Regions from separate parts of the Streptomyces sp. NPDC053755 genome, predicted to be linked through region 1. Evidence: riboswitches for the same ligand, from Rfam matches in the RefSeq annotation. Region 1 holds a riboswitch; the other holds the start of a gene.
The links. Region 1 has a riboswitch for S-adenosylmethionine ahead of AB0K65_RS22000 (aminotransferase class V-fold PLP-dependent enzyme). Riboswitches for the same ligand answer to the same signal wherever they lie in the genome.

Region 1 (15,449 bases):
CGGCCTCGTGGTGCAGCTTGTCGACCTTCGACTTCACGTCGTCGATCTTCGGCTTCGGAGCGGCCTGGGCGCCGGTCTGGGCGGTGAGCGCGACAGCCGCCGCGGCGGTCATGGTGAGCACGGTCACGCGGGTGCGGCTCGGCTGCTTGGGACGACGGTGGGACGCCACGAAGGCGAGCTCCTTCTTCCTCGAGCCGCCCAACCAGGCTGCGGCAGGCGGTTCCTCCGCTGTCATCCCCGATGGACGATCAACCGCGCGAAGGTTCGAGGCCTGACCCTAGTGACCAACTTGTGATCAGTTCAAATCCTCATGGGCAAAATCTCGCGCAGGCGCCACTTTATTTCCAGACATCACACAGGCAGTGATGAGCATTTGACCGTACGCCCTCCAGAATCCGGGCATTACGGCCACGAGTTGCCAAGCGTTACGAGGCGCGCGAAAGCCGCTTGAGCAACAAGGCGGACGCGACCGGCCGCGCTCCGGACTTGGCGACGCCGTCGGCGACTTCACGGTCCGTGGAGACCACGACGACCGGCCGCCCCGGAGGCTCGGCCCGCACCAGCTGGCGGATCAGCTCGTCGGCGGTGACGCCCGGCTTGGAGAACAGCACCCGCACCCCGCGGGGCGGCGCGAGCAGTACGGGGGCGGCCAGCTCCGCCCCGTCGAAGACACAGGTGACCTCGGCGCCCGACCGGGCCGCGAGGGCGGAGAGCCCACCGAGGAGCCGCAGCCGCTGCTTCTCCAACGGCATGGTCGGATAGCCGGTCTTGGTGACGTTGTAGCCGTCCACGACCAGATGGGCCTGCGGCAGCGCGAGCAGCTGGTCGAGCAGCGCGGGGTCGGTCTCGGACAGGGCGCGGGCCGCGATGTCCTTCGGCGACATCCGGCCGGGCTCGACCGCGTCCACGGTGTCGGCGGGATGGACGGAGACGGGCGGCAGGGCCAGTTCGCGGCGCAGCCCCTGGGCCGCGTCCAGGACCGTGTCGAGCAGCAGGCGCAGCCTCATGTCCTCCACGGAGCGCCCCTCGCGGGCGGCCCGGCGGCTGGCCTCCAGGGCCGCCTCGACCTCGGCCAGCCGGGCCTTGAGCCGTCTGCTCTCGCTCTCGGCGGCCGAGACCTGGGCGGCGGCCTCCGCCTTGACGGCGTCGACCTCGGCCTGGGTGCGGCGCAGGGCCGCCTCGCCCCGCTTCACGTCGCTCTGGGCGCTGCGCAGCTTGCGGTGAAGCGATTCGGCTTCCTTGCGGGCCGCCTCCAGGTCGTGGCGCAGCTGCTCGGTCTCGCCCCGGCCCCGTTCACGGGCCGCGGCGACCTCCTCGCGCAGCCGCTCCAGCTCGCGCCGACCGGCCTCGTCGGCCCGCTCGGCGTCCGCCCGCTGGACCTCCTCGCCCGCGGCGGCGACCAGCTTGACCCAGCCCGCCGGCCGCAGCACGTAGGCGGCCGCGGCGACCTCGACGGGATCGGCGGCGGCGGGCGGCGCCCCGGACTCGACGGTCCCGGCCAGCTCGGGCTGGGCCTCCCTGAAGCGCTCGCCGATCCGCTGCCGGAAGAGCGGGTCGCTCTCCAGCGCGGCGGCCATGGCGTTGCCCGCGAACTTGGCCCGCCGGGTGGGGGTGAAGCGCGCGTACTGCCGCAGCGGGGCGGGCAGCTCCGCGAGGGTGAGCCCGCCGAAGGCGTCGGAGACGATCGCGACGACCCGCCGCCGTACGCCTTCCGGCAGCGGGCGGTCGAGCGCCTCGGCAGCGTCACCTGCCGCGCCGGCCGGCTCACCACCGTGCGCGGGCTGCTCCACGATCCGTCACCCCACTGTCGTTCGCGCCGCTCCGTCAGGAAGCGGTGCCCGGCCTGTCCACCAGCTCGATCTGATCCACCGCGTTGCACCAACGACAGCGGACCGACTCGATGGTCTCACTGACCACCTCGCGCTCCTCCACCTTCGGCTCCCCGGCGAGGTCCAGATGGACGTACTCGACGACCTTGGAGGAGCGCGTCACGTCGAACCGGGTCAGGTTGCCGCAGAGCGTGCAGCGCCAGCGGGTCTCGGCGGTCGGCAGGGGAACCGTCGTCATCGGACCGTCCTCTTTCTTGTGCGGGATGCGGGAGCCGCGGTGCGCCGTCGAACTGCGGTGGTACTGCTCGTCACCCTACGGCCTCGGGGGTACGCCCTGCTCGGGCGGAGCCCGGCTCGGGGGCGACCGCCGGGCGCCCCGGCGAGGCGCTCTGTCCAGGTCGGCCACGGTACGCGATGATCTGTCCATGATCGACTGGCGGGAAGCGGCCCTCGGCGCGTGGCGGGGTGCCCGGAACGGCCCCACGGTGACCTACGGCCTCATCGCCGTCTGCAGTCTCACGTTCCTGGCCGGCCCGGCGTCGGGCCTCAATCCGGGGTACGGCACCGGGGACGCCTTCCTCGCGGCGCAGAGCGCCTACTTCCACCGCTGGGGCGTGCTCCCGGCCGAGCTGACGAGCGGCGAGCCGCGCGCCCTGCTCACCCCGCTGACCGCGCTCTTCGTGCACGGCAGCTGGCTCCATCTGCTCGGGAACATGCTGTTCCTCTACGTCTTCGGCGCGATGGCCGAGGAGCGGATGGGGGCGGCGGGGTTCCTGCTCTTCGCCGTCGGCTGCGGCTACCTGGCCCTGCTGGGCTACGCCGCCGTGCACGCGACCAGCGAGCAGACGCTGGTGGGGGCGTCGGGGGCGATCTCGGGGGTCCTCGGGGCGTTCCTGTACCTCTTCCCGCGGGCCCGGGTCACCAGCCTCTTCCCGTTCCTCTTCTTCCTGCCGTTGCGCTTCCCGGCGTGGATCGTGCTGATCTTCTGGTTCGTGCTCCAGTGGCTGGCGGCGCGCACGGCGGGGCCGGGCCCCGGGGTGGCCTACCTGGCGCACGTCGTGGGCTTCACCATCGGCTTCCTCTACGCCTGGGGCCGCTACCACCGTGGGGATAAGGTGAAGGCCCCAGCCGCGGCGACCGAGGGAGAAAGCCAGCCGTGATCACCGCGATCGTGCTCATCAAGACCAGTGTGGACCGCATCCCCGAGATCGCGGAGTCCATCGCCGCACTCGACAGCGTCAGCGAGGTCTTCTCGGTGACCGGCACGTACGACCTCATCGCCATGGTCCGGGTGCCGCGGCACGACGACCTCGCGGACGTCATCCCCGGCCGGATCAGCAAGATCCCCGGTGTCGAGGCCACGGACACGCACGTGGCGTTCCGTACGTACTCCCAGCACGACCTGGAAGCGGCCTTCGCCATCGGCCTGGAGTCGTAGACCGCCCGCCCGGAGCGCCGGTTCCCGGGCCGCCCGGGGCATGACGAAGGGGACCCACGCGGGAGGTCCCCTTCACTCGTACGAGTGGCCGCTCAGCCGCGGTCGGGGACGCAGCGGCCGTCCTCCGTGCGGTACTTCCACTGCGCGCCGTCCCGGACCAGCTCCTTGACGGCCCGCACGAAACGCTCCACGTGCTCGTCCGGCGTGCCGGCCCCGAAGCTGACCCGGATGGCGTTCAGCGACTTCTCGCCCGGCTCGCCCTCCGGGGCCCCGCACTCGCCGACCTGCTGCTGGTCGCCGCCCAGCAGGGTGCGGACCAGCGGGTGGGCGCAGAAGAGGCCGTCCCGGACGCCGATGCCGTACTCGGCGGAGAGCGCCGCGGCGAAGTGGGAGCTGTTCCAGCCCTCCACCACGAAGGAGATGACGCCGACCCGGGGGGCGTCGTCGCCGAAGAGCGAGAGCACCTTGACCTCGGGCACCTCGGCCAAGCCCTCGCGCACGGTCGCGATCAGCTGCCGCTCGCGCCGGACGAGGGTGTCGAAACCGGCCTCGGTCAGCGCCTTGCAGGCGGAGGCGATGGAGTAGACGCCGATCACGTTCGGGGACCCTGCCTCATGGCGGGCGGCGGTGGTGTGCCATGCGACGTCCACTCCCCCGTCGGCACGGCGGGCGACCTTCCGCGAGGCGCCACCGCCGGCCAGGTACGGCTCGGCGTCCTGGAGCCAGTCGGCGCGGCCGGCGAGGACGCCCGAGCCGAACGGGGCGTACAGCTTGTGCCCGGAGAAGGCGATCCAGTCGACGTCCAACTCCCGCACCGAGACCGGGTGGTGGGGGGCGAGCTGGGCGGCGTCGACGACGATCCGGGCGCCGTGGGCGTGCGCGGCGGCGGCGAGTTCGCGCACCGGCCACAGCTCGCCGGTGACGTTGGACGCACCGGTGACGCAGACGAGGGCGGGGCCGCCGGCTCCCGAGGCGGCGGCCCGGCCGGCGAGCGCGCGCTCCAGGGTCTCGACGGCCTCGGCGGGGGTGCGCGGGGCGTTGAGATAGGTGACCCGGGCGTCCTTCCACGGCAGCAGCGAGGCGTGGTGCTCGGTCTCGAAGACGAAGACCTCGCAGCCGGCGGGGAGGGCCGCGGCGAGCAGGTTGAGTGAGTCGGTGGTGGAGCGGGTGAAGACGACCTGGTCGTCTTCACGGCAGTCGAGGAAGGCGGCCACGGTGGCGCGGCTGTTCTCGAACAGGTCGGTGGACAGCTGCGAGAGGTAGCCGGCGCCCCGGTGGACGCTGCCGTAGTACGGCGCGTAGGCGGCCACGTCGTCCCAGACCCGCTGGAGGGCCGGCGCGCTGGCGGCGTAGTCGAGCGCGGCGTACGTCACCTCGCCACCGGTGACGAGCGGGACGGTCACATCACGGCCCAGAACGGGCAGCGGGGCACAAACCGACTGGTCGGAGGCAACGGTGGAGACAGACATGGCGAACTCCCGTACGAGGCAGGCGAGATCCCGCGCCGGCGGACACGCGGCAGCGCTGGAAAAGAAAAGGGGTATGCGGAGAAGGGGCGGAAGGGCCCTATCGCATTCGCTTGCTCACAAGAGGCTCCCTGAGGACCAGGACCCCAAGGCTTCGAGGGGTCCGCGCTTGCCGTGGACCTTGCTGTCCACGGCCTGGTCTTCACCCGGGGCACCCCGCCACGGACGGAGGGTTGCCGGACAGCAAGCCGGGGCTTCCTAGCTGTCACTCATGACCTGGCACAGAACGTATGTCAGCTGATCGTGTCCGCGCAACCCCGTACCGCATTCCGGAACGGGGCCGCGCCGACCGATCGGGTTCGTGGCTACGCGTTGCTGGCGGTGACCCAGCGCTCCAGGGCCTTGCGGGCGGCTCCCGAGTCGATGGACTCGGCCGCCTTCGCGATCCCCTCGCGCAACTGCTCCGCCAGGGTGCCCTCCCCCGGCTCCAGCGCCGTGAGCGCCGCCGCCGAGTTGAGCAGCACCGCGTCCCGCACGGGACCGGTCTCGCCCGCGAGCAGCCGACGGGCCACATCGGCGTTGTACGAGGCGTCGGCGCCGCGCAGCGCCTCGACGGGGACGATGTCGATGCCGACGTCCCTCGGGTCGAACGCCTCCTCGCGGACCGCGCCGTCCCGGACCACCCACACCCGCGAGGTGGCGGTGGTGGTCAGCTCGTCCAGACCGTCGTCCCCGCGGAAGACGAGCGCGGAGGAGCCGCGCTCGGCGAGCACGCCCGCCATGATCGGGGCCATCCGGGCGTCGGCCACGCCGGTCGCCTGGGCCCTGACGCGGGCCGGGTTGGTGAGCGGACCGAGGAAGTTGAAGACCGTCCGGATCCCGAGCTGGCCGCGGGCGGCGGCCACGTGCCGCAGCGCGGGGTGGAACTTCACCGCGAAGCAGAAGGTGATCCCGGCCTCCTCCGCGACCTCGGCCACCCGCCGCGGGGTCAGCTCGAGGTTTACGCCGAGCTTCTCCAGGACGTCGGAGGCACCGCTCGCGCTGGACGCGGCCCGGTTCCCGTGCTTGACGACCTTGGCCCCTGCTCCGGCGACCACGATCGCCGACATGGTGGAGATGTTGACGGTCTTGGCGCCGTCGCCGCCCGTGCCGACGATGTCCACGGAGGCGCCCGGGACCTCGATGAGGTTGGCGTGCTCGTACATCGTCCGGACGAGTCCGGTGATCTCCTCGACGGTCTCGCCCTTGGCGCGCAGCGCGACGGCGAAGCCGGCGATCTGGGCGTCGGTGGCCTCGCCCCGCAGGATCCGGTCCATCGCCCAGGCGGTGTCCTCGGCGCTCTGGTCGCGGCCGGTCAGCAGGCCGTCCAGGACGGCGGGCCAGGAGCGGCCCGCCGTGGTAGGTCCTCCAGCGGGGGTCACAGCGCTCATGGCAGCTCCTGGTCATTGCCGTAACGAGACGGATACTCGCCCACCCTATCCACCCGCGGGGACGGCAAAGAGCCCCGTCCATCGAATGGACGGGGCTCTCGCTGTGGCGACCTTCAGGTCAGGTGATCAGTGGTGGCCGTGGCCGCTGGTGATCTCCTTGTACTCCTCGACGGTGGGCTTGGCGATCTGGCTGTCCTCGCCGTAGTAGCTCCGGTTGAGCCGGACCCGGAGCTTCTCCATCCGGCCCACCTTGCGCTCGACACCGTTCTCGTCGACCCCGGCCGGCAGCTCCGCGGGCTCGTACTGCTCGTGCGCCGTGAGCGCGTAGAGCTGGCCCTGGCTGAGCGGCTCGTGGATCTCGACGAACTCACCGTGCGGCAGGCGCTTGATGATGCCGGACTCGCGCCCGTGCAGCACCTTGTCCCGGTCCCGGCGCTGGAGGCCGAGGCAGATCCGCTTGGTGACGATGAACGCGATGACCGGTCCGACGAAGAACGCGATCCGGACGAACCAGGTGATCGAGTTGATCGACAGGTGGAAGTGGGTCGCGAAGATGTCGTTGCCACCACCCACGAGCATGATCATGTACGCGGTGATCCAGGCGACACCGAAGGCGGTGCGCGACGGAGCGTTGCGCGGGCGCTGCGCGATGTGGTGCTCGCGCTTGTCGCCCGTGATCCACGACTCGATGAACGGGTAGACCGCGATCGCCGCCAGGACCAGCGGGAAGAGGATCAGCGGGATCATCACACCGAGGACCAGCGTGTGGCCCCAGAGGTTGATCTCCCAGCCCGGCATGACACGGATCAGACCCTCGGCGAAGCCCATGTACCAGTCGGGCTGGGCGCCGGTCGACACCTGGTCCGGACGGTACGGGCCGAGCGCCCAGATCGGGTTGATCGAGGCGATCGCCGCGATGACCGAGATGACACCGAAGACCAGGAAGAAGAAGCCTCCGGCCTTGGCCATGTAGACCGGCAGCAGCGGCATGCCCACGACGTTCTTGTTCGTGCGGCCGGGACCCGCGTAGTGCGTGTGCTTGTGGTACACGACGAGGATCAGGTGGGCCACCACGAGACCGAGCATGATGCCGGGCAGCAGCAGCACGTGCGCCGAGTAGAACCGGGCCACGAAGTCGCCGCCGGGGAACTCCCCGCCGAACAGGAACATCGACAGGTACGTGCCGACGATCGGCACGGACAGGATCGCGCCCTGCATGAAGCGGACACCGGTGCCGGAGAGCAGGTCGTCCGGGAGCGAGTAGCCGGTGAAGCCGGTGAACATGCCCAGGAAGAACAGCAGGAAGCCGAACAGCCAGTTGATCTCACGCGGCTTGCGGAAGGCGCCGGTGAAGAACACGCGCATCATGTGAACGAACATGCCGGCGATGAAGACCAGCGCCGCCCAGTGGTGGATCTGCCGGATGAGCAGACCACCGCGCACGTCGAACGAGATGTGCATGGTCGAGTTGAACGCCTCGGACATCAGCTGACCCTGCAGCGGGATGTAGCTGCCGTGGTACTCCACCTCGTTCATCGACGGGTGGAAGAACATCGTCAGGTACACACCCGTGAGGATGATGATGATGAAGCTGTAGAGGCAGATCTCACCGAGCATGAAGGACCAGTGGTCCGGGAAGATCTTCCGCATGTTGGCCTTGGCCAGGGTGTAGACACCCAGACGGCCGTCGGCCCAGTCGGCGACCCGCTCACCGGCGGGGGCCTTCTTCTGCGTATCGGTCGTAGTGCTCATCCGCGCTCCCAGAAGGCAGGGCCGACGGGCTCGTCGAAGTCGCCGAGCGCCTCGAGGAAGCCCTTGTCGTTCACACCGATCCGCAGCTGCGGGAGGGCGTGACCGGCCGGGCCGAAGATGACGCGGGCGCCGTCGGACAGGTCGAAGGTGGACTGGTGGCACGGGCAGAGCACGTGGTGCGTCTGCTGCTCGTACAGGGAGATCGGGCAGCCCACGTGGGTGCAGATCTTCGAGAAGGCGACGATGCCCTCGTGCGACCACTCGAGCTCGCGCTTGTCCTTGATGTCGTCCGGCTGGATGCGGACGATCATCAGGGCGGCCTTGGCGATCTCGGTCTGGAAGTCGTGGTCGTGCTCCGAGAGGCCCTCGGGCATCGCGAAGGTCAGCGAACCGACCGCGACGTCCTCGGGACGCAGCGGCTCGTGCGTGTTCATGTTGATGAGCTGCTTGCCCTTGGCCCACAGCGTGCTGCGGAGCTTCTTCTCGGGCAGCGGACCCATGTCACGCAGCAGCACGATGCCGGAGAGCGGTACGAGCGACAGCGCGCCGAACATCGTGTTGCGGATCAGCTTGCGCCGACCCATGCCGGACTCGGCGGCACCGGCCGCGAAGTCCGCCATCACCTGCGCCTTGGTCTCCGCGGAGGCCTGGATCGGGTGACGCTCGTCCGCCACCTCGACGTCGGACATCAGGGTGCGGGCCCAGTGGACCGCGCCCGCGCCGATGAAGAAGAGCGCCAGACCGAGGGTCCATCCCAGGGCGAAGTTGAGCGCGCTCACCCGGCCGAACGGCCAGATGTAGACGATCTTGTCGACCGGGAAGATCACGTACGACGCGATGAAGCCGACGGTGGCCAGCATCGACAGCGTGAACATGAAGGCGACCGCACGCTCGGACCGCCGGGCGGCCCGCTCGTCGATGTCCTGGATGCGCGGCTTGTGGGGCGGAAGGCCCGGGTCGGCGAACGGGTCGTCGGCGACCTTCACCGCGCCGTGCGCGGTGTCCTGCTCACTGGGCAGGTTCTCTTCTGGAATCTCTTGGGTACTCATGACTTCTTGGCCTTAGCGGTGTGGGCCGCGACCCAGACGGCAACGGCGATCAGCGTGCCCAGCCCGAAGATCCAGCCGAAGAGACCCTCGCTGACGGGACCGAGGCCACCCAGCGAGAGCCCGCCGGGGCTGTCCGACTTGTCGCTGTTGACGGCCTGGACGTACGCGATGATGTCCCTCTTCTCCTTCTCGGGCATCGTCGTGTCCGGGAAGGAAGGCATGTTCTGAGGACCGGTCTGCATGGCCTCGAACAGGTGCTTGGGGCTCACGCCTTCGAGGCTCGGGGCGTACTTGCCGTGCGTCAGCGCGCCGCCCTCACCGGTGAAGTTGTGGCACTGGGCGCAGTTGGAGCGGAACAGGTCGCCGCCGCGGGCGATGTCGGCACCGTCGGGGCTGTACTGCGACTTCTTCGGCGTGATGGGGCCGGCACCGAGAGAGGCGACGTACGCCGCGAGCTGATCGATCTCAGCCTGCGTGTAGATGACCTTCTTCTTCGGGACCTGGGCACCCGGCTGCTGGGCCGGCATGCGGCCCGTGCCGACCTGGAAGTCCACGGACGCCGAGCCGACGCCGACCAGGGACGGGCCGTCAGAGGTTCCCTGACCGCCGGTTCCGTGGCAGCTGGCGCAGCCGACGGAGTAGAGCTTCTTGCCCTCCTCGATGGCGAGGGACTGGGCGGTTTCATCGGCCTTCGCCGTGCCCGCGGGCGCGAAGGCGGCGTACAGCCCCCCAGTGGCCGCCAGCGCGAGAAGGAGGACGACGACCGCCGCCAGCGGATGGCGTCGTCGTGCGGAGAGCTTTTTCACGGATTACCCCGGTGTCAGGATCTTCTGCGTCGATGCTTGCTGGATGTCTCGGTGCGCCGAGGGGCGCCCGATTACTTGATCATGTAGATCGTGGCGAAGAGGCCGATCCAGACGACATCGACGAAGTGCCAGTAGTAGGACACGACGATGGCGGCGGTTGCCTGCTCGTGAGTGAACCTCTTGGCGGCGTACGTCCGGCCCAGGACCAGCAGGAAGGCGATGAGACCGCCCGTCACGTGCAGGCCGTGGAAGCCGGTGGTCAGGTAGAACACGGAGCCGTACGGGTCCGACGAGAGCGAGAGGCCCTCGTGCTTGACCAGCTCGGTGTACTCGAAGACCTGGCCGCCGATGAAGATCGCACCCATCACGAACGTGATGATGAACCACGTCCGGAGCTTCTTCACATCGCCCCGCTCGGCGGCGAAGACGCCGAGCTGGCAGGTGAGGGAGGAGAGCACCAGGATCGTGGTGTTGGTGGCCGAGAACGGGAAGTTCAAGGCCGAGGCCTTTTCCGCCCAGAAGTCGGCTCCCGTCACCGATCGCAGGGTGAAGTACATCGCGAAGAGGGCCGCGAAGAACATCAGCTCGGAACTCAACCAGATGATGGTTCCGACGCTGGTGAGGTTCGGCCGATTGACCGACGGGTGCGCGTGCCCGGTTTCTACTGTCGTTACTGTCGCCACGACCGACATTATGTCGGTCGCTTATCCCGCCCTCACTCCGGGGGGTGCCGTTCGGAGTGTCAGGGGGGTGTGTCCAGCCCGAACGGCCCATCGAAGAGGTCTCCCAACCGGGGTCGAACCGGTGTTGACGGGGTGTGGGACGGAGTAGCATCCGCCGCATCGGTTGATGACCTTCACGGAGGAACGATGCAGTCGAGCGCCACGGTCCTGGTCTACAGCGACGACGCGAACACCCGCGCGCAGGTGCGGCTCGCCGCGGGACGCAGGCCCGCGGCCGACGTTCCCCCGGTCGAGTACATCGAGTGCGCGACACTCCCGGCGGTACTGAAGCGCCTCGACGAGGGCGGCGTGGACGTCTGCGTCCTGGACGGCGAGGCGGTGCCCGCCGGCGGGATGGGCGTCTGCCGCCAGATCAAGGACGAGGTCTTCCACTGCCCGCCGGTGCTGCTGCTGATCGGCCGCCCGCAGGACGCCTGGCTGGCCACCTGGAGCCGCGCGGACGCCGCGGTGACCCTCCCGGTCGAGCCGGTCGACTTCGCGGCGTCCCTCGCGGCCCTGCTGCGCGCACGGCTCGCCATCGACGCGTGAGGCGCGTGCGGGACGGGCCCCCGGGGGCCCGTCCCGCAGCCCGGCCGGAAACGCCCAAGGGGTCCGCGGGCATGTGCCGGACACCCCTAGAGCGACGGCCGTAGGCGGGCGATCTCGGTCGGGGCGGTGCGGTTCTTGGCGTCGGCCACCAGTGCGCTCCCCTGCCGCCACTCGTCCCACGGCAGGTTCCAGTCGCCGAAGCCGTTGCCGAAGGTGTCCATCGTGTCGCCGTAGCTGTTGACGGTCTTCACGATGTCGCCCGGGCGCACGGTCTCGAAGAACCAGGCGGCGTTCCCCGTCGACATCCCGACACAGCCGTGACTGACGTTCGCAACTCCTTGCGAGCCGACGGACCACGGCGCGGCGTGGACGTATTCACCACTCCAGGTGACGCGCGTCGCGTAGTAGACGGGCAGGTCGTACGACTCCGAGCTGCCCGCGGCGATGCCGACGCTGGTGCCCCGCATCCGGACGAAGTACTCCTTGCCCAGCACCACTTTGATCCCGTTTCGGGTGGAGAAGCCCGGCTTCCCGGTGGTCACCGGAATGGTGTTGATCACTTCTCCGTTGCGCCGCACGGTCATGTAGTGCGAGCCGGCGTCCGCGACGGCCTCGATCCGGTCACCGATCGTCAGCTTCAGCGGCTTCGACTCGCCGCCGTAGAGCTTGTCGCCGACCTTCACCCCGTCCAGGTTCGCGCTCACCGAGATCGCCGCTCCCGCGGGCCAGTACTCCTTCGGACGGAAGTGCAGCTTCTCGTCGTCCACCCAGTGCCAGGAGCCCTCCACGGACGGCGTGGAGCGCACCTTGAGGGCCCGCTCGACCACCGCCCGGGCCGCCTTGTCCTTCACCGGGAGGCTCAGGTCGGCCGTGATCGGCTGCCCGACGCCGTACTTGCCCGCCTCCGGGCCGAACTTCACGGTGAGCGCCCGCTTGGCCGGAGTCGTCTCGAACGTGAACGTACGGGTCCCGGGAGCGCCGTCCCCGTCCTCCGTGGCGACCTTGACGGTGTAGCGGGCTCCGGCGGTCAGAGAGCCCGTGGAGCGCCAGCGCAGGCCGTCCGCGGTGAGTTCGCCGGCCAGGTGGTGCCCGGTCGCGTCGACGGCCGTCACATCCGTGATGCGGCTCTCGTCGCCCTTGGCGGTGATCTCCAGCGCCTTGTCCGGGTCGGCCTTCCTGCCGTCCGCCGGAGCGCTGAAGGAGATCTGCTGCGCCGCGTCGTACGGCCTCGTCGACAGCGGGTGGCCCTTCGAGCCCGAGCAGGCGGTGGTGCCCGCGGAGACGGTGACGGCCAGCAGGGTGCAGCTCACAACAGTCCGAATGCGCGGCGTGTCGTTCATGACATCACCGTAAGAACAATCCTCGGGGCGAGCGCGCCGAGTGCTGCAAAAGAGGGGCCCGGCCGCTTCGGTGACGAAGCGGCCGGGCCCCTCGGGGTCCTGCGGGTCCTGCTACTGGTTCTGGTTCTCACCGCGGTAGAACTCGAACACCCAGCCGAACAGGCCGACCAGGATGAGCGGGGTGGAGAAGTACAGGATCCACCAGCCCATCGCGACGGCGAGGAAGGCGAGCGCGCCGCCGATGGCCAGCGAGAGCGGCTGCCAGCTGTGGGGGGCGAAGAAGCCCACCTCGCCGGCCTCGTCCGCGACGTCGGCCTCCTTGTCGTCCTGCGCCATCGCGTCGACACGCTTGGCCGTGAAGGCCAGGTAGTAGCCGATCATGATGGACAGGCCGAAGGCGAGGAAGAGCGCCGTGGTGCCGACCGGCTCCTTCGACCAGACGCCGTAGAGGATCGCCATGGCGAGGATGAAGACGCTCAGCCAGATGAACATCTTGCCCTGGATCTTCACTTGCCGGCCTCCTTCTCACCCGCGAGGGCCTTCTCGGCACCGTGGTTCTCGAGCTGGTCGATCGCCGCGATCTCCGGGTGGTGCAGGTCGAACGCCGGGGATTCGGAGCGGATCCGCGGCAGGGTGAGGAAGTTGTGGCGCGGCGGCGGGCAGGAGGTCGCCCACTCGAGCGAGCGGCCGTAGCCCCACGGGTCGTCGACCTCGATCTTCTTGCCGTACTTGGCGGTCTTCCAGACGTTGTACAGGAACGGCAGGATCGACAGTCCGAGCAGGAACGAGGAGATCGTCGAGATCGTGTTCAGCGCGGTGAAGCCGTCGGCGTCGAGGTAGTCCGCGTAACGACGCGGCATGCCCTCGGCGCCCAGCCAGTGCTGCACCAGGAAGGTGCCGTGGAAGCCGATGAACAGCGTCCAGAAGGTGATCTTGCCGAGCCGCTCGTCCAGCATCTTGCCGGTGAACTTCGGCCACCAGAAGTGGAAGCCGGCGAACATCGCGAAGACCACGGTGCCGAAGACGACGTAGTGGAAGTGCGCGACGACGAAGTACGAGTCGGAGACGTGGAAGTCCATCGGCGGGGAGGCCAGGATGACACCCGTCAGGCCACCGAAGGTGAAGGTGACCAGGAAGCCGATCGTCCAGAGCATCGGTGTCTCGAAGGACAACGAGCCCTTCCACATCGTTCCGATCCAGTTGAAGAACTTCACGCCGGTCGGTACGGCGATGAGGAACGTCATGAAGGAGAAGAACGGGAGGAGGACGCCGCCCGTGACGTACATGTGGTGGGCCCACACGGTCACGGACAGACCGGCGATCGCGATGGTCGCGGCGATCAGGCCGATGTAGCCGAACATCGGCTTGCGGCTGAAGACCGGGATCACTTCGGAGACGATGCCGAAGAACGGCAGGGCGATGATGTACACCTCTGGGTGTCCGAAGAACCAGAAGAGGTGCTGCCACAGCAGGGCACCGCCGTTGGCCGCGTCGAAGACGTGGGCACCGAACTTGCGGTCCGCCTCCAGGGCGAACAGCGCGGCCGCCAGGACCGGGAAGGCGAGCAGGACCAGCACACCGGTCAGCAGCACGTTCCAGGTGAAGATCGGCATGCGGAACATCGTCATGCCCGGAGCGCGCATGCAGATGATCGTGGTGATGAAGTTGACCGAACCGAGGATCGTGCCGAAGCCGGAGAAGGCCAGACCCATGATCCACATGTCGGCGCCGACACCCGGCGAGCGGACGGCGTCCGACAGCGGGGAGTAGGCGAACCAGCCGAAGTCGGCCGCACCCTGCGGGGTGAGGAAGCCGGCCACCGCGATGATCGAGCCGAAGAGGTACAGCCAGTACGCGAACATGTTCAGCCGCGGGAACGCCACGTCGGGCGCGCCGATCTGCAGCGGCATGATCCAGTTCGCGAAGCCGGCGAACAGCGGCGTCGCGAACATCAGCAGCATGATCGTGCCGTGCATCGTGAACGCCTGGTTGAACTGCTCGTTCGACATGATCTGCGTGCCCGGACGGGCCAGCTCGGCGCGCATGAAGAGCGCCATCAGACCGCCGATGCAGAAGAAGACGAACGACGTCACGAGGTACATCGTGCCGATCGTCTTGTGGTCGGTGGTGGTCAGCCACTTCACCACGACATTGCCGGGCTGCTTGCGCCGGACGGGCAGCTCGTTCTCGTACGAGTCCTCAGCTGCTGCGGCGGCACCCTGGGGTTCGTTGAGGATGCTCACAGTTGGTTCTTCTCCGCATTCCTGGCCGGGTCCGTCTGCTCAATGCCCGACGGGATGTAGCCGGTCTGCCCCTTCTCCGCCAGCTCCTTCAGGTGCTGCTGGTAGCGCTCCGGAGAGACCACCTTGACGTTGAAGAGCATCCGGGAGTGGTCGACACCGCACAGCTCGGCGCACTTTCCGAGGAAGGTGCCCTCCTGGGTCGGGGTGACCTCGAAGGCGTTGGTGTGGCCCGGGATGACGTCCTGCTTCATGAGGAAGGGGACGACCCAGAAGGAGTGGATGACGTCACGGGAGGTCAGGACGAACCGGACCTTCTCGCCCTTGGGCAGCCACAGGGTCGGGCCCGGGTTGCCGGTCTGCGGGTTCCGGTCGCCGGGGATGCCGGCGTCGTAGACACCGCCGGCGTTCGCCGGGAAGTCGTCCTGGAACTTGTCCGGAATCGCGGCGAGGTTCGGGGCCGTCTTGGCGTCACCCGTCACACCCGGAACGTTCTCGATGTAGTTGAAGCCCCAGCTCCACTGGTAGCCGACCACGTTGATGGTGTGGGCCGGCTTGGGGGCGAGCGACAGGAGCTTCGACTCGTCGCGCGCGGTGAAGTAGAAGAGCACCGACACGATGATGAGCGGAGTGACCGTGTACAGCGCCTCGATGGGCATGTTGTACCGCGTCTGCGGCGGTACCTCGACCTTGGTGCGGCTGCGCCGGTGGAAGATGACGGACCACAGGATCAGCCCCCAGACCAGCACGCCCGTGACGAGCGCAGCCGCCCACGAGCCCTGCCAGAGGGAGAGGATCGTGGGCGCCTCTTCGGTCACCGGGGTGGGC
Region 2 (15,449 bases), on a different contig from region 1:
GCTTCAACGCCATCGGCTCGTCGGTGACCTGGCAGGCGGACCTCGCCGAGGCCGGGGAGTACTACCTGTACGTGCGGTACGCGATCCCGGCGAAGGACGCCAACGCCACGCTGACCGTCAACGACAAGCCCAACGGGTCGCCGATCGGGTTGAAGAACTTCATCTCCTCCTCGGACCCCAACCTCGAGAAGAACTGGCAGACCACGTGGGCGCCGGTGACGCTCAAGGAGGGCTCCAACACGATCAAGCTGTCCTGCGAGCAGGGCAACCAGTGTGACGCCGTCTTCGACTGGCTGAAGATCAGCAAGACGAAGCTGAGCGGCTGACGCCCGCTTCGGACGGACGGTGGCGGTGCCCCCGGAGCCAGGCTCCGGGGGCACCGCCATGTCGTCACCTGCCGGGCTTCACCACGGCGGACCGCTCCGGCTGTCCCGGGCCGGCCGGACCGCCCTGCCGGACGTCACCGTCCGGGTCGTTCAGGCCGCTGTCCCGGGCCGGCCGGGCCGCCCCTGCCGGACGTCACCGTCCGGGTCGTTCAGGCCGCCGCGGGGCGTTCGGTCACCGTCACCCGGGGCAGCAGGTCCTCGTACGCCGCGCGGTCGAACTCGCCCGCGACCGGGGAGAGCACCGTCGCCGCCGACAGGGCCACCGCGCGGGCCAGACGGTCGGGCCAGGGCAGCGCGTCGGCCAGGCCCGACAGCAGGCCCGCGACGGCGGAGTCGCCGGCTCCGGTCGGGTTGCCCTTCACCGGCGACGGCGGGGCGGCGCGCCACTCGCCTTCCGGGGTGGCGGCGAGCAGGCCCTCCGGGCCGAGTGAGGAGACGACGGCGTGCGCGCCGCGCCGCCGGGCGTCGTGGGTGGCGCGTCGCGGTTCGCGGGATCCGGTGAGCCCCGCCAGCTCGTCCGCGTTCGGCTTCACCAGGTCGGGCCGGGCGGCGATCCCGCGTCGCAGCGGCTCGCCGCCGGTATCGAGCAGGACCGGGACCCCCGCGGCCCGGGCCATCCGGATCAGCTCCGCGTACGCGCCGACGTGGATGCCGGGCGGCAGGCTGCCGCAGAGGGCCACCGCCTCGGCGCCGGTGAGCAGGTCGGCGTACCGGCCGGTGAGGGTGGCCCATTCGGCGGGGGTGATCGTGGGGCCGGGTTCGTTGAGCTGGGTGGTGTCGCCGCTCGCCGTGTCGACGACGGCGACGGTACGGCGGGTGGGGCCGGCGGTCGGTACGAGCGCGTCGGTCAGGGGCAGGTCCGCCAGCCGCGAGCGCAGGACCTCGCCGGTGGGTCCGCCGGCGAATCCGGTGACGACGGTCTCGTGGCCGAGGGCGGCGAGGACGCGGGCGACGTTGATGCCCTTGCCGCCGGGGCGCTCGATCACCTGGGTGACGCGGTGGGTGGCGTGCGGGGTGAGGGCGGGGACGCGGTACGTGAGGTCCAGCGCGGTGTTGAGGGTGACCGTCACCATCATCTGCGGTACCCCCGTACCTCGTGCCTCGTGGAGGCCTGATCCGTCGTCGGTCCCGCGTCGAGCCCGTGGAACGCGCCCTGATCATGCCAAACAGAAGGCGGTTGGCCCAGACCCCCGGACCGACCGCCCTCGCGCGGCCTCACGCCAGGTCGGGCTTCACCACCCAGACGCCCTTGCGCATGACGCCCCTGAGCTCGAACTCCTCGTCCAGGACGACGAGGTCGGCGTCCTTGCCGGGCTCCAGCGAGCCGACCTTGTCGTCGATGCCGAGCAGCCGCGCCGGGTTGGCCGAGACGGCCCGTACGACGGACTCGACCGGCAGCCGGTCGATGGTCGCCGCCCGCTTGAACGCCCGGTCCAGGGTGAGGGTCGAGCCCGCGATGGAGCCGCCCTCGACGAGCCTCGCGACGCCGTCCTTCACCTCGACGGCCAGCGGGCCGAGCGAGTAGAGCCCGTCGCCGAAGCCCGCCGCGTCCATCGCGTCCGTGATGAACGCGACCCGGTCCCGGCCGGCGTGATGGAACGCCAGCTCCAGGGCGGCCGGGTGCAGATGGGTCCCGTCGTTGATCAGCTCGACCGTGATCCGCTCGTCCTCCAGGAGCGCGGCGATCGGGCCGGGGGTGCGGTGGCCGAGGGCGGGCATCGCGTTGTAGAGGTGCGTGGCGACGGTGGCGCCGGCGTCGATGGCCTGGACGGTCTGCTCGTACGTCGCGTCGGTGTGGCCGATGGCGGCGATCACGCCGTGCTCGGCGAGCAGGCGTACGGAGTCGATGCCGCCGGGCAGTTCGGTGGCGAGCGTCACCATCTTCGCCTGGCCGCGCCCCGCGTCGATCAGCTTGCGGACCTCGGCCGGGTCGGGGTCGCGCAGCAGTGTCTCGTCGTGCGCGCCCTTGCGGCACGGGGAGATGAACGGTCCCTCGAAGTGGAGGCCGGCGATCTCGCCCTGTTCGGCCAGCTCGGACAGGAGTCCCGCCCGCCGGGCCAGGAAGTCCATGTCGCCGGTGACGAAGGACGCCACGACGGTGGTGGTGCCGTGCAGGCGGTGGGTGTGGACGCCCTGGAGGACGTCGTCGACCGTGCCGGAGGTGAAGGAGGCGCCGCCGCCGCCGTGGTTGTGCATGTCGACGAAGCCGGGGACGACCCAGTGGCCGGAGAGGTCGACCGAGGAGGCGCCGGCCGTGGCCGCGCCACGGTCCTCGGCGCGGGGAGTGCCCGCGTCCGCGATGCGGCCGTCCTCGACGATCACGCGTCCGTTCTCGGCGACTCCGGTCGGCAGCACGACGCGCGCGCCGGCGAGAACTGTGCGATCGGCCATCAGGCGGATACCTCCGAGTCGGACTCGTTGTCGGTGCGGGTGTCGTGGGAGAGAAGGTCCCAGGCGAGGAGGCCCGCGCCCAGGCATCCGGCGGTGTCCCCGAGGGCCGCCGGGACGATGGCGGGCAGTTTCTGGAAGGTGACCCGTTCCTCCACCGCGGCCCTGAGGGGTGTGAACAAGGTTTCCCCGGCCTCGGCCAGCCCGCCACCGATGATGAGCGTGCGGGGGTCCAGCAGGGTGAGCGCGGTGACCAGGCCGTCCGCCAGCGCGTCGACGGCCTCCTGCCACACCCGTACCGCGCCGGGGTCGCCGGACTCCACCGCCTTCGCGCAGTCGGCGGCGTCCGCCTCCGGGTCCCCCGAGGCCTCGGCCCAGGCGAGGGAGACCGCGGAGGCGGAGGCGTACCGCTCCAGGCAGCCGCGCTGGCCGCAGCCGCAGTCGGCGCCGCCGGGGCGGACGACGATGTGCCCGATCTCGCCGGCGTAACCGTGGGCGCCGGCCTCGATGGCTCCGCCGATGCCGATGGCGCCGGCGATGCCGGTGCCCAGCGGCACGAAGAGGAAGCGGTCGGCGCCGTTTCCCGCCCCGATGCGGCCCTCGGCGAGGCCGCCGGTGCGGACGTCGTGGCCGAGGGCGACGGGGATGCCGTCGAGACGCTCGCTGAGCAGGGCGCGCATCGGGACGTCGCGCCAGCCGAGGTTGGCGGCGTAGACGGCGATGCCGTGGTCGGCGTCGACGATGCCGGGGACGGCGACTCCGGCGGCCGCGGCGGTCCGGCCGTACCGCTCCAGGCCGTAGTCCCGCAGCTCGGCGGCGAAGCCGAGGATGGTCTCGACGACCGCCTCGGGGCCGCGCTCGCGTGCGGTGGCGCGCCGTGCCTCGTGGAGCAGGGTGCCGTCCGCCCCGACGAGGGCGGCCTTCATGCCGGTGCCGCCCACATCCAGGGCGATGACGTGTCTCACGGGGGACAGTGTCGCGTGTGACCGGGGAAAGGTCTAGTCCACTGGGCGGGATTGTTGCGTGGGGATACAAATGCGCGTCCACGGCACCCGGCGCCGGCCTGCCGGGCCGCGCCGTGCGTTGCCGAAGCGATACCCAAGTGGTGTAGACCTTATGCTTTCCCCTCTGTGAAAATCACAGCTCGACGACGAGCAGAGGGTGGGACAACGCTGTGCAGCGGCGACTCCTTGGACTGACCGCGACCATCGCCGCGCTGGGCCTGACCGCGACGGTCTCGGGCTGCGGCCTCACCGGCACGAAGGCCGACGACGTGACGCTCACCGTGGTCGCCGCGGACTACGACCTCACCGGCGGCGACACCACCGAGAAGTACTGGGCCGGTCTCGCCGCGGCTTACGAGGCCGACCACCCCGGCGTGACGATCGACGTGAAGATCGAGTCGTGGAACGACGTCGACCGCAAGGTCGCCGAGATGGTCAAGACGGGCCAGGCCCCCGACATCGCCCAGATCGGCGCCTACGCCGACTACGCCGCCGCCGACGAGCTGTACTCCGCCGACGAACTGCTCTCCATCCCCGTCCAGGCCAACTTCCTCGCCCCGCTGACCGAGGCGGGCGAGCGGAAGGGCACGCAGTACGGGCTGCCGTTCGCCGCCTCCACGCGTCTGCTCTTCTTCAACGAGAAGCTGTTCGAGCGCGCCGGCGTCAAGAAGGCGCCGACCACCTGGGACGAACTCGCCGCGGCGGCGGAGAAGCTCGACGACGACGACGTCCCGTACCCCTTCGCCCTGCCTCTCGGGCCGGAGGAGGCGCAGGCCGAGACGATGATGTGGCTGCTCAGCGGGGGCGACGGATACACCGACGCCACCGACCGGTACAAGATCGACTCCGACGCGAACGTCAAGACCTTCGAGTGGCTGCGGACGAACCTCGTCGCCAAGGGCCTCACCGGACCCATAGCCCCGGGCAAGCTCAACCGGAAGGACGCCTTCGCCGCGTTCACGCGGGGCGAGGTCGGCATGCTCAACGGTCATCCCTCACTGATGCAGGAGGCGGAGAAGCAGGGCGTCAAGGTCGGCAAGGTCGCCCTGCCGGGTGTGGACGGCACGGCGAAGGCGTCCATGGGCGTCGCCGACTGGATCATGGGCTTCAAGCAGAACGGTCACCGCAAGGAGATCGGCTCGTTCCTGGACTTCGTCTTCAGCGACGCCAACGTCCTGAAGTTCGCCGGTGACAACGACCTGCTCCCGCCGACCGTCAGCGCCTACGCCACGATGGAGGCCGAGCCGGAGCACCAGAACCTGCGCGCCTTCCTGAAGGAGCTGCCGAACGCGCAGCTGCCGCCGGTCGGCAAGACGTCCTGGGCGCAGGTCAGCGACGACATCAAGCAGAACATCGGCAAGGCCGTCACCCCCGACGCCCAGGTGTCCGAGGTGCTCGGGAAGATCGCACGGGACGCGACGGCGGCCGAGAGCGCGGAATAAGTTGGGTCGTATGACCAACGATGAGGAGCCGTGCCCCGGCCGGGACGAGGCCCCGGAGACCCCGGGCGGGAGCGGTGCGGGGGGCAGGGGCGCCGCCGTGCGCGCGGACGGTGCCGGGTCCGTGGAGGGCGCGGTGCGCGGAGGCGGGCCTGCGGACGGTCCGGCGAGCACGGACGGCGCTGAGCCTGCGGACGGCGCCGGGCATCAGGACGGCAGGGGCGGCTCCGGCGCCAGCCAGGGCGTTGCGGGCGGCCCGGCCGGTGGCGCGGGGCTGGGGGAGCGCGAGCGGGCCGTACTCGCTCTCGAACGCCGCTCCTGGCCCGGCCCCGGAGCCAAGGAGCGCGCCGTCCGCGAGCGGCTCGGACTGTCGGCCACCCGCTACTACCAGCTCCTCAACGCCCTCCTCGACGACCCGCGCGCCCTGGCGCACGACCCGGTGACCGTCAACCGCCTGCGTCGCGTCCGTGCCGAGAAGGAGCAGCGCCGCTGAGGAGGCGTCGGTAGGGTCGTCGTATGGTCAGTCTTCCGCATCCGACCACGTCCGCCGGCCGCGACGGCCTCGCCGCGCTCCTCGCGCGGCCGGAGCAGGCCGTCGTCGCCCTCGACTTCGACGGGACGCTCGCCGAGATCGTCCCCGATCCCGAACAGGCGCGCGCCCACCCCGGCGCCGTCGCCGCCCTCGCCGCGCTCGCGCCCCGGATCGCCTCGATCGCCGTGGTGACCGGCCGCCCCGCCGGGGTGGCCGTACGGTACGGCGGCTTCGCCGGCGTCCCCGGCCTCGAACACCTCGTCGTCCTCGGCCACTACGGCGCCGAACGCTGGGACGCCGTGACCGGCACCGTCCAGGCCGCCGCGCCGCACCCCGGCGTGGCGGCCGTCCGCGCCGAGCTCCCCGGTTTCCTGGAACGCGTCGGCGCGTGGCCCGGCACCTGGATCGAGGAGAAGGGCCGCGCGGTCGCCGTCCACACCCGCCGTGCCACCGACCCGCAGGGAGCCTTCGAGGCCCTCAGGGTCCCCCTCGCCGACCTCGCCGCCCACCACGGCCTGGTCCTCGAACCGGGCCGCATGGTGCTGGAACTGCGCCCGCCGGGCATGGACAAGGGCGTGGCGCTCGCCGAGTACGTGAAGGAGGTGGGCGCCGGGTCCGTCCTCTACGCGGGCGACGACCTGGGCGACCTGCCGGCCTTCGCGGCCGTGGAGAAGCTCCGCTCGAACGGAACCCCGGGCCTGCTGGTGTGCAGCGGCTCGGCGGAGGTCACCGAACTCTCCGAGCGCGCGGACCTCTCGGTCCCGGGCCCGGCGGCGGTGGTGGCCTTCCTCACGGACCTGGCGAGGACGATCCACGGGACCGGCTGAGGCCCTCCCGAGAGTCAGGCCGCACGGCACGGCAGGGGCGCCCCGGAAGATTCCGGGGCGCCCCTGCCGTACCGAGAGCCCGTGGCCCCGCCGCCCGGCCCGGGCCCTCCAGCCTCGGCCGACACATCGGACCCGTCCGCGCCCTCCGCCGCCCCGGCCGGGGCCCTCCAGACTCGGGCCGGGCGGTGCCTGCGGGCGCGGGCTAGCGGACCTCGCGCAGGGCCTCCAGCTGCTCCAGGAACCAGCGCTGCGGCGGCAGCGCCGTCGCCGAGGCCGCCAGGCGCTTCGAGCGCTCGGCGCGCTCGCCGTCCGGCATCGTCAGCGCCTCGTGCAGCGCCCGCGCCGTGCCCGTGATGTCGTACGGGTTCACCGTGATCGCGTCCTCGCCCAGCTCCTCGTACGCCCCCGCCTCCCGGGACAGGACCAGCGCGCAGCCCTCGTCCGAGACGACCGGGACCTCCTTGGCGACCAGGTTCATGCCGTCCCGGATGGGGTTGACCAAGGCCACGTCCGCCAGGCGGTAGGCGGCCAGCGAGCGGGCGAAGTCGTCCTTCACGTGGAGCAGTACGGGAGTCCAGTCGTCCGTGCCGAACGCGGTGTTGATCTCCTCCGCGACCCGCGACACCTCCGCCGTGTAGTCGCGGTAGACCGCCAGGTCCTGACGCGAGGGGTAGGCGAAGGCCACGTGGACGACCCGGCCGCGCCACTCGGGGTGGTCCTCCAGCAGGGCCCGGTAGGCGAGGAGGCCCCGCACGATGTTCTTCGACAGCTCCGTGCGATCCACCCGAATGATCGTCTTCCGGTCCGGTCCGCCGCCGATCTGCTCGCGCAGCGCGGCCAGCCGGTCCTCCACGTCAGGGCGCCGCGACCGCTCCCGCAGGAAGTCGGCGTCGGCGCCGAGGCCGTGCACCCCCAGCTCCGTGCCGCCCGTGCCGCCCACCAGGGCCGTGCAGCAGGCGGCGAAGGCGTCCGCCCAGCGCCGGGTCAGGAAGCCCAGCCGGTCCGCGCCGAGCATCCCGCGCAGCACCTGCTCCGCGATGTCGTCCGGCAGCATCCGGAAGTACTCCGGCGGCGCCCACGGCGTGTGGGAGAAGTGCCCGATCCGCAGATCGGGCCGGGCCTCGCGCAGCATGCCCGGGACCAGCGTCAGGTGGTAGTCCTGCACGACGACCTGGGCGCCCGGGTCCGCCTCGGCCGCGAGCGCCTCCGCGAAGGCGCGGTTGTACGTCTCGTACGACGTCCACCGGCGCCGGAACTCCGCGTCGAAGACCGGCTCCACGGGCGTCTGGTACAGCATGTGGTGGACGAACCAGAGCACGGAGTTCGCGATGCCGTTGTACGCGTCGGCGTGGACGTCCGGGTCGATGTCCAGCATGCGCACGCCCGGCTCCGAGATCCCGCGCCGGACCGCCTGCCGGTCACCCTCGCCGAGCGCCGCGCACACCCACACGCTGTCCTCGGAGGACACCGCGCTCAGCCCGGACACCAGACCGCCCCCGCCCCGGCGGGCGTCGAGCGAGCCGTCCTCCGCCACGGCGTACGAGACGGGACCACGGTTGGAAGCCACCAGCACAGAAGCCATGTGGCGAACCTAGCCCGTCCCGTAAACGCTCAAACGTGCGTATACGAACGACGGCGCTCAGTCGCCACGCATGCCACGCGGGCCGCCCGTGCCGTGCGTGGCGCCCGTGGCCCGCGCGCCGCGCAGCGCCGCCTTGGCCACCACACCCGTCCCCGCGAGCGCCAGCGCGAGGCCGCCGAGCAGCCACAGCCGTTCGGTGCGCCGGTCGCCGGTCCGCGCCACCGAGCCGCCGGGGCCGTGCGGGACCGGAGCCGGCCGGCGGGCCTCCGGCGAGGGGAGGCCCGCCCGCTCGGCGGGCGAGACCTCCGGGGCCCTCCGATCCGCCGCCGCGTCCGGCTCGGGCGCGGGCGGAGCCGGGGCGGAGGCCGCGTACGTCGGGGCCGCCGCAGGCTGGACGGCCGTGTGCGGTGCACGTCCCGCGCCGGAGCCGTGGCCGGCCGCCGCGGCCGGCCCGGCCGTCATCAGCGTCGGCGCGCCGACGAGGAAACCGGCGGCCGCGAGGAGCGCTCCCTTGCGATGTGTGGACCTCATGAAACGGAAATGTATGCAGAAAGCATCATCTTCCGAAGCTGCGCCACGCGCGGGGGCCACCTGGCGGCGGCGCCTCCGGCGGCAGGGCCGGTGTGCCTACTCCCCGCTCACGCCACCTGGCGGTGCGCGTACTCCGTGATCTCCAGCATCGGCGGTCGCTCCTCGGTGTCCACCGCGTACGTCCGCGGTGTGAACCCTCCGCCGCCGGCCTTCTCGTCCCGCTCGAACTGGGTCAGCAGCGGCCGCACCAGATGCCCGCGCGAGAGCCGCAGCTGCGCCGTCCGGTAGATCGCCGCCGCCATCCGGCCCAGCGCCTGCCCGTCCTGGTGCCGGTGTTTGCGGACCCCGACGTCGACCTGCGCGAGCGCGTCCAGGCCCACCGTGTGCAGCGCGTCGACGAGCATGCCCAGCTCCACTCCGTAACCGACGGGGAAGGGCAGCCGTTCGAGCAGCGTGCGGCGCGCCGCGTACTCGCCGCCCAGCGGCTGCACGAAACCGGCCAGCTGCGGCCAGTGCAGATTGAGCAGCGGACGGGCCACCAGCTCCGTCACCCGACCGCCCTGACCAGGCTCGTCGCCCAGCGGTCGGTCGTACATCGCCTTGACGAGGTCGACGCCGGGGTCGGTGAGGAGGGGGCCGACGATGCCCGAGACGAAGTCGGCGGAGAAGTCCCGCAGGTCCGCGTCGACGAAGCAGACGACGTCTCCGCGGGTCACCATGAGTGACCGCCACAGCACCTCGCCCTTGCCGGGCAGGGCCGGTATCCGGGGGAGCACCGCGTCCCGCGGCACCACCCTGGCCCCGGCGGCCTCCGCCACCTCGGCCGTCCGGTCACGGGAACCGGAGTCGATCACCACCAGCTCGTCGACGAGCGGGACCTCCTCCGACATCAGTTCGCGTCGGATCGTGGAGACGATCGCGCCGACCGTCGCCTCCTCGTCGAGCGCGGGCAGCACGACGCTGACCGTCGTCCCCCGCTTGGCCGCCAGAATCCGCTCCAGCGGTCGATCGGCCGCGGACCAGGACCGCCGGCCCAGCCAGCGCTCCACCTCTTCCAGCACGTCCGTTACTCCCGGGTTGTGATCCATCTCGCGGTTCGGACGACTATCTCAACCGTCCATGCCTTCGGTTACAGTCTTGAACAACGCGGATCCCCGTCGCATGTCGGGGTGCCGCCCGCGTTCCACAATCGAATACCGCTCATCCAGAGGGGCAGAGGGAAACGGCCCGTTGAAGCCCCGGCAACCCTCCAGTCGGTCAGTACTCGTCTCCAGCGAGGTCCCCCGGCTAGGGAAGGTGCCAAATCCGTCTCATGGCGAAATTCGCCATGGGAAAGATGAGGAGAAAGGGCCTCGCCTCCATGGCTGTACAGACTGTCGCAAACACCCAGAACACGGTCGACCTCGGTCCCGCTTCCGGGCTTTCCTGTCGCGAATGCGGTGAAGTCTTCCCGCTCGGACCGATCTTCGCCTGTGAGCTGTGTTTCGGCCCGCTCGAAGTCGCGTACGACCTCCCCACCGGCGACCCCGAGGCCCTGCGCAAGCGGATCGAGGCCGGCCCCGCCAACATCTGGCGCTACGCCCCCCTGCTGCCCGTCCCCGCGGACGTCGCCGACAAGCCGAACCTGAACCCGGGCTGGACCAAGCTCGTCCAGGCCGACAACCTCGCCCGCGAGCTGGGCGTCGAGCCGGGCCGGCTCTTCGTCAAGGACGACTCCGGCAACCCGACGCACTCCTTCAAGGACCGCGTCGTCGCCCAGGCCCTGGAGGCCGCCCGCGCCTTCGGCTTCACCACCCTGTCCTGCTCCTCCACCGGCAACCTCGCCGGCGCGGTGGGCGCCGCCGCCGCCCGCGCCGGCTTCCGCTCGTGCGTGTTCATCCCGCACGACCTGGAGCAGGGCAAGGTCGTCATGGCCGCGGTCTACGGCGGCGAACTCGTGGGCATCGAGGGCAACTACGACGACGTCAACCGCTTCTGCTCCGAGCTCATCGGCGACCCGCTGGGCGAGGGCTGGGGCTTCGTCAACGTCAACCTCCGCCCGTACTACGGCGAGGGCTCCAAGACGCTCGCGTACGAGATCTGCGAGCAGCTCGGCTGGCAGCTGCCCGACCAGCTGGTGATCCCGATCGCCTCCGGCTCCCAGCTCACCAAGATCGACAAGGGCCTGCAGGAGCTGATCAAGCTCGGTCTGGTCGAGGACAAGCCGTACAAGATCTTCGGTGCCCAGGCCGAGGGCTGCTCCCCGGTCTCGACCGCCTTCAAGGCCGGCCACGACGTCGTGCGGCCCCAGAAGCCGAACACCATCGCCAAGTCCCTGGCGATCGGCAACCCGGCCGACGGCCCGTACGTCCTCGACATCGCGCGCCGCACCGGCGGCGCCGTGGAGGACGTGAACGACGAGCAGGTCGTCGAGGCGATCAAGCTCCTCGCCCGGACCGAGGGCATCTTCGCCGAGACGGCGGGCGGTGTCACCGTCGGCGTGACGAAGAAGCTCGTCGAGGCCGGTCTCCTCGACCCGAGCCTGACCACCGTCGTGCTGAACACCGGCGACGGCCTGAAGACCCTGGACGCGGTGGCCGAGACCTCGCAGGCGACCGCCACCATCCGCCCGAGCCTGGACGCGTTCCGCGACGCCGGCCTGGCCCACTGACCACCCCCGTCACGGAAGGCAGCACCACCATGAGCGTCAAGGTCCGCATCCCCACCATCCTCCGTACGTACACGGGCGGGCAGGCCGAGGTCCCGGCGGAGGGCGCGACCCTCTCCGAGGTCATCGCCGACCTGGAGAAGAACCACACGGGCATCGCCGCCCGCGTCCTGGACGACCAGGGCAAGCTGCGCCGCTTCGTCAACGTCTACGTCAACGACGACGACGTCCGCTTCGAGCAGGGTCTGGAGACGGCGACGCCGGACGGTGCGGGCGTCTCGATCATCCCGGCCGTCGCCGGCGGCTGCTGAGCCTCCGCATTACCCGCCGTAACCGAATTGCCCCCTCCGCTCGGGAAGCGGAGGGGGCAATTCTGCATGGTTGAGCGCGGTAGAGTTGGGGAAGCCCCCTCCGCTGCCCGTGCCAGACGCATATGAGAATGCGCCCGCACCCGACAAGATGCAGCCAATGTGTTCGAGTGTTGTGTACCTTCTGCGCACTTTGACGGGCCCGACTTGCCCCGGAAATCAGTGAATTCTCCTGAATTCTCCTTTCCGGCGTGCCCAGAATTCTCGCCCGATTGACCTGTTGCAGAGGGCAGTTGGGCAGATACATTCAGCCGCGGTCGACGCGTTCCGGCGCAGGGTCTGACCCGGGTCCGCGAAGTGCGGTCCCGCGCAAGGGCCAGTAATAGGGGAGTTAGGCATGGCTCAGGGCACCGTCAAGTGGTTCAACGCGGAGAAGGGCTACGGCTTCATCGCGGTCGACGGTGGTGCGGATGTTTTCGTCCACTACAGCGCGATCCAGATGGACGGTTACCGCACCCTTGAAGAAGGTCAGCGAGTCGAGTTCGAGATCTCGCAGGGCCAGAAGGGTCCGCAGGCGGACATGGTCAAGCTCGCCGTCTGAGCACGGCGCGAATCGGCCACCACGTACGCACTCACGCCGAGGGGTCCGCATCCCGACCAGGATGCGGACCCCTCGTGCGTGCCCCGACGCCTTCGCCCGCCCGCGTCCACGCCGCCGGGCGTCCCGGGGCGCCCCGTTCCTCCGCTTCCGGTCGCCGCGGGAGCTCCCGACGCCTTCGCCCGCCCGCGTCCCGGCCGCCGGGAGCCCCGGACGCGTTCGCCCGTCGGGTTCCGATCACCGAGAGGCGCTTGCACTCGCATGGGCCGAGTGCTAATCATTGGCGTTAGCACTCTGAAGGTGAGAGTGCTTACGAGGATCGGGCAGACGAGGCCCGTGGCCAGGTGGGGCAAGGAACCACCGAAGCCGCAGGCCGTCCGTCGCGGGCGTCGGCGCGGTCCTGGAGCGTTATCCACCCCATGTCCGGGAGGACCACTTCACATGGCCAAGATCATCGCGTTCGACGAGGAGGCACGGCGCGGTCTCGAGCGCGGGATGAACCAGCTCGCCGACGCCGTCAAGGTCACCCTTGGCCCCAAGGGCCGGAACGTCGTCCTCGAGAAGAAGTGGGGCGCCCCCACGATCACCAACGATGGTGTGTCCATCGCCAAGGAGATCGAGCTCGAGGACCCGTACGAGAAGATCGGCGCCGAGCTGGTCAAGGAAGTCGCCAAGAAGACGGACGACGTCGCCGGTGACGGTACGACCACCGCGACCGTCCTCGCCCAGGCGCTCGTCCGCGAGGGCCTGCGCAACGTGGCGGCCGGCGCCAACCCCATGGCTCTGAAGCGCGGCATCGAGAAGGCCGTCGAGGCCGTCTCCGGCGCCCTGCTGGAGCAGGCGAAGGATGTCGAGACCAAGGAGCAGATCGCTTCCACGGCCTCCATCTCCGCCGCCGACACCCAGATCGGCGAGCTCATCGCCGAGGCCATGGACAAGGTCGGCAAGGAAGGCGTCATCACCGTCGAGGAGTCCCAGACCTTCGGTCTGGAGCTGGAGCTCACCGAGGGTATGCGCTTCGACAAGGGCTACATCTCGGCGTACTTCGCCACCGACATGGAGCGTATGGAGGCGTCCCTGGACGACCCGTACATCCTGATCGTCAACTCCAAGATCTCCTCCGTGAAGGACCTGCTCCCGCTCCTGGAGAAGGTCATGCAGTCGGGCAAGCCGCTGCTGATCATCGCCGAGGACGTCGAGGGCGAGGCCCTGTCCACGCTGGTCGTCAACAAGATCCGCGGCACCTTCAAGTCCGTCGCCGTCAAGGCCCCGGGCTTCGGCGACCGCCGCAAGGCCATGCTGAACGACATCGCCATCCTCACGGGCGGCACGGTCATCTCCGAGGAGGTCGGCCTCAAGCTCGAGAACGCGGGCCTCGACCTGCTGGGCCGCGCCCGCAAGGTCGTCATCACCAAGGACGAGACCACGATCGTCGACGGTTCGGGCGAGAGCGACCAGGTCGCCGGTCGCGTCAACCAGATCCGCGCCGAGATCGAGAACTCCGACTCGGACTACGACCGTGAGAAGCTCCAGGAGCGCCTCGCGAAGCTGGCCGGCGGCGTGGCCGTCATCAAGGCCGGTGCCGCGACCGAGGTCGAGCTCAAGGAGCGCAAGCACCGCATCGAGGACGCCGTTCGCAACGCGAAGGCGGCCGTCGAGGAGGGCATCGTCGCCGGTGGTGGCGTGGCCCTGCTCCAGGCCTCCTCGGTCTTCGAGAAGCTCGAGGGCGACCTCACGGGCGACGAGGCCACGGGTGCCGCGATCGTGAAGCTGGCCCTCGAGGCCCCGCTGAAGCAGATCGCCGTCAACGCCGGTCTCGAGGGTGGCGTCGTGGCGGAGAAGGTCCGCAACCTGCCCGTCGGCCACGGCCTCAACGCCGCGACCAACGAGTACGTCGACCTCATCGCCGAGGGCATCATCGACCCGGCGAAGGTGACGCGCTCCGCGCTGCAGAACGCGGCCTCCATCGCCGCGCTGTTCCTGACCACCGAGGCCGTCATCGCCGACAAGCCGGAGAAGGCCTCCGCGGCCGCTCCGGGCGGCATGCCGGGCGGTGACATGGACTTCTGATCCTCTGGGATCGGCTGTTCACCGAGGGCGGTACCCCAGGCGGGGTGCCGCCCTCGGGCGTGGAGGGCGGCACCCGAGCCGGGGTGCCGCCCTCAGGCGTTCGGGGTGATGCTGGGTCGAGGACCCCTCACGGCGGGAGCGGACCATGATCACGTTGCTGACGACCCCGACGGACCGCGAGCTGGTCATCACCCGGACCTTCGACGCCCCGCCCGAACGGGTCTGGGAAGCCTGGACGCGACCGGAGCACGTACGCCGGTGGTACGGCGTGGCGGCCCTGACCACCACCGTCTGCGACATCGACCTGCGCGCCGGAGGCGCGTGGCGCTGGGGCCAGCGGTCCCCCGAGGGGCAGGAGATCGTCTTCTCGGGCACGTACGAGGAGATCGTCCCGAACGAGCGGCTCGTCTACACCGAGACCTTCGAGCTGATGCCGGGCCCGCCGGTGCACGTCACCCTGACCTTCGACGCGACCCCGGACGGCGGCACCGCGCTGACGAGTGCGTCGCTCTGGCCCTCGACCGAGATCAGGGACCAGGCGCTCGCCACCGGGATGGAGGCGGGGATCAAGGAGGAGTACGACCGGCTCGCCGCGTACCTCGGCACGATGTGACGGCTGAACGGCGAGACGGCTGACGGTGGTCGGCTTCCGGTTGACCGCTGACGGCCTCGGGCTCCCGGGTGACGGCTCCCGGCTGCCGGCAGCCGGCTCAGGTCGACGTGGTGCCCCTGCGGCCCCGGAGCGCGAACGCCGCCCACAGGACCGCGAAGGCCAGGGCCGCCACGGCCATCGCCGTCAGGGCGCCCGCCTCCGGGCGCCGGCCGAGGGAGACGCGCGTGCCCAGGAAGGCCAGGCCGACCGCGATCCGGCCGGTGGCGTAGACGGGAACCCGTGCGGAGGCTGCCCGCAGGACGGCCGCCGCCGCCACACCCACCACGAACCACGCGCCCAGGTACGGCCAGGGCGACCCGGGGGCGGCGGGCGGCAGCCCGTACTCGTCCGGACCGAACCGGAACAGGGATCCCGCCCACCCCAGGCCCACCCCCAGGGCGGCGACACCCGCCACCCAGCCGGCATGACGCCACAACGGGACCTCCGCCAGGGTCTCTTCGGTGCCGGGTTCGTCCGCGTCGAGG

Region 2: it holds a riboswitch for S-adenosylmethionine, as region 1 does, so the genes downstream of both, thrC (threonine synthase) here and AB0K65_RS22000 (aminotransferase class V-fold PLP-dependent enzyme) in region 1, are expected to answer to the same signal.

The regions. Positions count from the first base shown of each region.
Region 1 covers NZ_JBFASK010000023.1:62,801-78,249, forward strand. Annotated here, with positions in the region: gene AB0K65_RS21975 (NlpC/P60 family protein) at 1-169, opposite strand, end outside; gene AB0K65_RS21980 (NYN domain-containing protein) at 426-1,790, opposite strand; gene AB0K65_RS21985 (hypothetical protein) at 1,825-2,067, opposite strand; gene AB0K65_RS21990 (rhomboid family intramembrane serine protease) at 2,255-2,989, shown strand; gene AB0K65_RS21995 (Lrp/AsnC ligand binding domain-containing protein) at 2,986-3,267, shown strand; gene AB0K65_RS22000 (aminotransferase class V-fold PLP-dependent enzyme) at 3,360-4,736, opposite strand; SAM riboswitch class IV at 4,894-5,010, opposite strand; gene trpD (anthranilate phosphoribosyltransferase) at 5,099-6,163, opposite strand; gene AB0K65_RS22010 (cytochrome bc complex cytochrome b subunit) at 6,290-7,915, opposite strand; gene AB0K65_RS22015 (Rieske 2Fe-2S domain-containing protein) at 7,912-8,964, opposite strand; gene AB0K65_RS22020 (cytochrome c) at 8,961-9,770, opposite strand; gene AB0K65_RS22025 (heme-copper oxidase subunit III) at 9,842-10,462, opposite strand; gene AB0K65_RS22030 (hypothetical protein) at 10,640-11,041, shown strand; gene AB0K65_RS22035 (Ig-like domain-containing protein) at 11,128-12,381, opposite strand; gene AB0K65_RS22040 (cytochrome c oxidase subunit 4) at 12,493-12,891, opposite strand; gene ctaD (cytochrome c oxidase subunit I) at 12,888-14,624, opposite strand; gene coxB (cytochrome c oxidase subunit II) at 14,621-15,449, opposite strand, start outside.
Region 2 covers NZ_JBFASK010000022.1:104,601-120,049, forward strand. Annotated here, with positions in the region: gene AB0K65_RS21585 (CBM35 domain-containing protein) at 1-326, shown strand, start outside; gene AB0K65_RS21590 (1-phosphofructokinase family hexose kinase) at 536-1,462, opposite strand; gene nagA (N-acetylglucosamine-6-phosphate deacetylase) at 1,602-2,777, opposite strand; gene AB0K65_RS21600 (ROK family protein) at 2,777-3,739, opposite strand; gene AB0K65_RS21605 (extracellular solute-binding protein) at 3,949-5,220, shown strand; gene AB0K65_RS21610 (DUF3263 domain-containing protein) at 5,492-5,710, shown strand; gene otsB (trehalose-phosphatase) at 5,734-6,576, shown strand; gene AB0K65_RS21620 (trehalose-6-phosphate synthase) at 6,779-8,158, opposite strand; gene AB0K65_RS21625 (hypothetical protein) at 8,216-8,689, opposite strand; gene AB0K65_RS21630 (glucosyl-3-phosphoglycerate synthase) at 8,797-9,750, opposite strand; SAM riboswitch class I at 9,887-10,032, shown strand; gene thrC (threonine synthase) at 10,050-11,339, shown strand; gene AB0K65_RS21640 (MoaD/ThiS family protein) at 11,369-11,647, shown strand; gene AB0K65_RS21645 (cold-shock protein) at 12,042-12,245, shown strand; gene groL (chaperonin GroEL) at 12,684-14,312, shown strand; gene AB0K65_RS21655 (SRPBCC family protein) at 14,458-14,925, shown strand; gene AB0K65_RS21660 (hypothetical protein) at 15,023-15,449, opposite strand, start outside.